2 regions of the Bacillus sp. EB V-12 genome follow, and region 1 is predicted to be linked to the other one. Evidence: riboswitches for the same ligand, from Rfam matches in the RefSeq annotation. Region 1 holds a riboswitch; the other holds the start of a gene.
The links. Region 1 has a riboswitch for magnesium ahead of mgtA (magnesium-translocating P-type ATPase). Riboswitches for the same ligand answer to the same signal wherever they lie in the genome.
Positions count from the first base shown of each region.

Region 2: it holds a riboswitch for magnesium, as region 1 does, so the genes downstream of both, ACZDYH_RS10735 (P-type ATPase actuator domain-containing protein) here and mgtA (magnesium-translocating P-type ATPase) in region 1, are expected to answer to the same signal.

Region 1 covers NZ_JBUXJL010000001.1:499,422-502,598, forward strand. Annotated here, with positions in the region: gene mgtA (magnesium-translocating P-type ATPase) at 1-1,718, opposite strand, end outside; M-box (ykoK) riboswitch at 2,052-2,217, opposite strand; gene ACZDYH_RS02690 (hypothetical protein) at 2,386-2,925, shown strand; gene ACZDYH_RS02695 (DUF3932 family protein) at 2,960-3,177, opposite strand, start outside.
Region 2 covers NZ_JBUXJL010000002.1:783,676-786,852, forward strand. Annotated here, with positions in the region: gene ACZDYH_RS10725 (glutathionylspermidine synthase family protein) at 1-254, shown strand, start outside; gene ACZDYH_RS10730 (DUF350 domain-containing protein) at 247-633, shown strand; M-box (ykoK) riboswitch at 838-1,003, shown strand; gene ACZDYH_RS10735 (P-type ATPase actuator domain-containing protein) at 1,339-2,064, shown strand; gene ACZDYH_RS10740 (5'-3' exonuclease) at 2,197-3,063, shown strand.

The sequences.
Region 1 (3,177 bases):
TCGCCAGTTAAAATTTTCACTTGTACACCATGTTTTTGTAATGCTTGAATTGCAGCTGCTGCAGATGGTTTCGGTGGATCTAAAAAGCCGATATATCCAGCGAGAATCATATCAGTTTCGTCTTTTACTGCGTACTCTGTATCATTTATTCTTCTATCTTTTTTATAAGCAACAGCAATAACCCGCATACCTTCACTATTTAGTGTCTCACTTAGTTTTTTGACATTTGAACGTATTTCCTCGGTGAGTGGAACGATTTTTTCATCCACTTCAGTGTAGTTACAAATTGATAAAATTTCTTCTACGGCACCTTTACAAACCATTGTATGTTCACCTGAAATATCCTTTACGATGACTGACATACGCCGGCGGGCGAAATCGAATGGAATTTCATCTAGCTTTTGAAAAGCTGATGGATTAAATGTATTGTTTTCCTCTGTATGCTTAATAACAGCTTTATCTATTAAATTTTTCAATCCAGTTTGATAGAAACTATTTAAATAGGCAAATTGCAAGACGCGATTGCATTCATTTCCCTTGGGATCTAAGTGACGAACAAGGACAACTTTATCTTCTGTTAAAGTTCCGGTTTTATCTGTACAAAGAATGTTCATAGCACCTAAGTTTTGAATAGAATTTAGCTGTTTTACAATTACTTTTTGTTTAGACATGTTAACGGCACCTTTAGCTAAATTAGCAGTTACAATCATCGGTAACATTTCAGGTGTAAGGCCGACAGCGACGGCAATAGCGAAGAAGAAAGCTTCTTGCCAATCACCTTTTGTGAATCCATTAATGAGAAGGACAATAGGTGCCATAATAAGCATGAATGTAATTAAGAGCCAGCTTACTTTGTTTACACCTTTATCAAAGCTTGTTTCTACACGCTTTCCAATTACCTTATTGGCTAAAGAGCCGAAATACGTATCGGTACTTGTTGAGATGACAACAGCTTTTGCGCTACCACTTACAATATTTGTTCCCATGAAACAAAGGTTTTCCATATCGAGTGGATTGTAATTTTTTTTCATGTTTGTCGGTAAGATATGCTTATTTTCTGTATGGTAGCAGTGTTCGTATTTTTCTACAGGAAGTGCTTCCCCTGTTAAAGAAGATTGATTAACAAATAAATCTTTAGCGGATACAATACGCACATCAGCTGGAACGATATCACCGGCTGAAAGGGAAATGATATCGCCAGGTACAAGTTCCTCAATTGGAATTTCTGTTGTGTAATTTCGATTTAAATTCGTTACATTTTTTGTTTCATGTACAAATCCATTTATTCTAAATACGCTCGCAGTTGTTCGAACCATAGCCTTTAACTTATCGGCAGCTTTTTGAGAACGAAATTCTTGGGAAAACCGAATTGTTGCACTAAGTAGTACCATTGCAGATACGACAATTGTTCCTTGCATATCATCCGTGAAAAAGGAGAGTGCTCCAAGAGCTAATAAAACGAAAATAAATGGATTTTTAAATGCCGACAGAAATTGAATGTACCACGGTGCCATTTTATTATGAGCTATTTCGTTCGGACCATATAAAGAAAGTCTACGAGACGCTTCTTGTTTAGATAATCCATCTTGTGTTGTTTCTAAAAGTTTTAACGCAGAGCTTACATCTTGTGTTGCAACCTCCACTAATAATTCGTTATTTGTTTTCATGCTATCTTGCTCATAAGCATGCTTTGTTTCTTGTCTTTGTAAATTAAACATCGGTAGTTCCTCCTCTGTCATGAAGGAGGAAACAATCTGTTACCTAACTATTTGAAATGGTGAGGAACAGTTTCTTTCCTACCTACATGATGAAATATGAATGTAAAACGTATGGGTATCTGGGCCGAATCATCAATTGCCAACTGTTCCTCACCTCCGTACAATTTAGTAGTTTCTGAATATGCTATGTTTGTTTCATAGTAAGGTGCATATAGACGTAAAAAGACCTTTACTCAAAACGAGTAAAGGTCTGAATTCGCAGTTAAAAGAGTCCACAACAAAGACTGTTAGTAGACATAAATAAAAACAGTTTTTGTGTATGACAAAATACATGCACCTCTCCCTCGTTGAGTTTTAGCACTGTATAGCATAGGTACTGAAACCAGCTACATTAAAAAAGGCCTTCATTCCGACCTTTCCTGTTGACCCATTGGCGTCTCTCGACATTTTTGGGCAGCAGCGTTTCTCTATACAGGAGCCTCACCTAACAGAGAACATATTCAATTACATGTTGAATGTTAGCACTGTAAAATTGTAGTGTCAATATCTTTTTTATCTGTGTTTTTAAAATATTAAACGGATTTATAATAGATATGTGGGATGAAATGTATGATATTGATTATAAATAATATGAAAAATAAATATTTTTATAAAAGGGGAATTTGTAATGGTACCACAAAATTTTATTATAAATATTGAGAATCAAAAGTGGTTGTTTAATGAGCAGGAAGATTTATGTTCTCACGGGGAAATTTATTTAAATGTGGATGGAACGATTATTACACAAACAGGTATGGATGAGGAATGGGGAATAAGTGAATCAGCTTTAGCTCTGTTACGAACTTTAGATAAAGAATATATTTGTGATATTGAAAATGAAGAGGGGCTTATTTTGCACGGATGTGGCACTATGCTCATGTTAGGATGCCCAATTTCAATTCATTGGACTATAAACCATATAGGTGAAAATGTGGTTTTAAAGGATTTTGTCAAAGTTATTTCTACTGATCAAAAGGCTATATACTATGAAGGGCTTCATATAGAAGTAAATGAAAATGAATATAGAAAACAAATTGTTTCTTTTGCGCTACAGGCAAAAGAATTATTCAATAAATCAAGTGAAAAGATAATTTTAAATGAGTTTGAGCGAAGTATGTATACCGACTTTTGGATGGAATATGATCATTTGTTAAATAAGTATAAATAAAAAAGCACTGTAACCAGTGCTTTTTTATTATAGATTACGAGATTGTAGGGTTTTCAAAAATAACAATCTCTGAACTGTTTGTAGTTGAAACGCGTTGGGCGTAATATGTTAAAGCTGAAGAAATATATGCTGGTAACGTATCATTTGTATGTGATGTTGTATATTCATGGATTAATTCCTTTAAAGTTGTCCATTCTAATTGTGCTGGGTGATCAGACACGAAAGAACTTACCCAGCGATCAAATGAAGATG
Region 2 (3,177 bases), on a different contig from region 1:
AAGACGAAAATATTATGCTTCAAAATGCACACCAAACATATAAAGCGTCACTGCCGATATTTCAAAAGTATATCGAACTGCCAGTCGTATCCTTGGAAACAGAAAAAGGGATCGAGAAACTGTCATATGTGTTTGGTTCGTTTTTAATTGCTGGAAAAGCGAGTAGTATCGGTATTCGTGCGGGAGAAAAGATTACAGGAAATGAATCGTACTATTTACCGGTAGGTATAAAAAGGAGGGGAAAAAATGATTAATTTTTTATTATATTTAGTAGTAACACTCGGCCTTTTATGTATAGGTCTGTTCTTGATGGAAGTGACAACGAAAGTAAAGGAATTTAAGTTAATGGCTCAAGGAAATAAGGCGGTAAGCTATGTGCTTGGAGGACGATTACTTGGGTTAGCTGTTGTTTTATATTCGACAGCAGCTAATTCAATTTCACTTCTTGATATGATTTCGTGGGGAGCAGTTGGGATTTTGGCTCAAATTATCGTCTTTTATTTAGCTGAGTGGCTTACACCACGCTTTAATATAAACAAAAGTCTCGAAGAAGATAATCAAGCAGTTGGTCTTTTTCTTATGTTTTTATCAATTTCAATTGGGATTGTAATTGCTGGTTGTATAACTTATTAAAAACTTTACGTTTAAACGTAAAGTTTTTTATTTTATCCCGTAAAAGCCCGATTGGTGAGGGCTAATAATCAGTGGGGGATGAACAAAACCTCCACTGATTAAAGTTACACTTTATATATGTTAGTTTGCCATACCTTTTGAAAAAATTGTAGGCTACGGTTGACATCTATTTTAAATAAGAGTAACATTTTCAATGTAATGAAAATAAGTCTCTGTTAGGTGAGGCTCCTGTATAGAGAAATGCTACTGCCCAAAAATGTCGAGAGACGCCAATGGGTCAACAGGAATGATCGAATTAAGGTTTTTCTTAACGTAGCTGGTAATGTACCTATGCTATACAGTGCTAAAACTCGGTGAGGGAGAGGTCCGTAGATTTCTAATTATATTAGAAATCGTTTATTTGTGTATGTAATGGCCGCTACTCTCTTAAGGGTAGGGGTCTTTTTTGTTACCAAGCTATGAGTAATTTCATAGTATAAACTATAAAATTAAACGAGGAGGTGAGGAGCATGTCAAATTCTGACTCGGTTCCGTTACCCATATACTTCAAATCAAAAATATATGATGTAGGCAGGAAACGATTTGTTCCTCCCTCTATATTTATCACAATGTAGCGTTTATAAAGCGCGAGACACTTTCACAGTAAAGTGGATAAATTGAGAAACAAAGCGTTTCTTCCTATGTTGTAAAGGAGGAGACGATAATATGTTATATGCAAACAAAACTGTGGGTAACACGTCATATAAACTAAGTAAAAAATCAATAAAAGAACAAACAATGCTCCAAAAAAATAAAGATTTATTAATTGAAATTGCAACAAGAGATGTAAAATCTGTATTTGCATATTTTAAAACAACAAGAGACGGACTATCAATGAAAGAGGCGCAAAAACGTATTCAAGTATATGGCCGAAATGAACTAACTTCAAAAAGAGCACTTCTCGCAGAAGTAATGATGAAGCTTGGTGGCATGATTCCAGGTTTTTCAAAACAACGTGTGTGTGATGAATTACAACGTGAAACGATTACTGTATCTAGAGTAGAATGTTCTAGTAGTACAGGGTTAAATAGTGAACTGAAAATGATGGAGATACCAGTGCAAGAACTTGTACCTGGAGATATGATTTTTCTTTCGGCTGGAGATGCTGTGCCAGCTGATGTACGTATTATTTATGCAGATGATTTATTAGTGAATGAGTCTGTGTTAACGGGAAACGAAGCGAATATAGAGAAGTTTGAGAGCTGCTATCACCTTGAACGTAAACGATTTATTCCATTAAAACGGATGAAAGATTATAATCCACTTGAGCTTGAAAATGTATGTTTTAAAGGTTCGCATATCGTTAGTGGAAATGCAAAAGCTATCGTTGTTTCTACTGGAAAAAATACGTATTCAGGCATATTGCATACTTGTTGTAGTAGAATGTCTTAATGTGTTAATGGTGCTAAATATACAAAAACAATGTATAATAGACAAAGTTGAGCAAAAACGTAGAATGGTAATCTATTTATATAACCTTACGTGATAACGTGAGGTTATTATTTTTTTAATAGGAGAGGAATTATGAAAAAAGTATTATTAGTTGATGGTATGGCACTATTATTTCGTGCTTTTTACGCAACAAGTGTCTACGGACAATTTATGAAACGACAAGATGGAACCCCTACGAACGGGATTCATGGTTATATGAAACACTTGTTAACAGCTACGCAAGCGATCGAACCAACACATATCGTTACATGCTGGGATATGGGAAGTACGACATTTAGAACAGAATCGTTCTCGAATTATAAAGCAAATCGTGCAGCGCCACCAGAAGAATTAATTCCTCAATTTGATTTAGTGCAAGAAATGACTGCGAAATTATCCATTCCAGTTATCGGTATGAAAGGCTACGAAGCGGACGATTGTATCGGTACGCTTGCAAAACAATACTGCAATGAAGCTGAAGTTTATATTTTAACTGGTGATACAGATTTACTTCAACTTGTTGATAAGAACGTTACAGTTATGCTTCTGCGTAAAGGAATTGGAAATTACGAATATTACACACCGGAGAAAATCATGGAAGAAAAAGGTGTAGAGCCGTGGCAAATCGTCCATGCAAAAGCTTTCATGGGAGATACAAGTGATAATTATCCAGGTGTAAAAGGTATCGGTGAAAAAACAGCGTATAAGCTTATTCAAGAGCACGGAACAGTATCCGCTGTACTAGAAAATGTAGAATCATTAACAAAAGCGCAGCGTACGAAGATTGAAAGTGATTTAGAGAACTTAAATATTTCGTTACAATTAGCCCAAATTCACTGTGAAGTTCCAATTTCATGTTCACTAGAAGAAGGATTACACACAATGGATGAAGAAAAACTTAGATTTGTTTGTGAAGAAATGAATTGGGGAAGACCTGAAATATTAATAAATATGCTATAAATAGTTTGGGAAGAGGGATGTTGCATAAGTCGAACTTTGACTTGGTGACACCTTCTTTTTGTTTTTGTAAACAGTATTATAATAAATAAAATTATGTCGAACTCAATTTTAAAT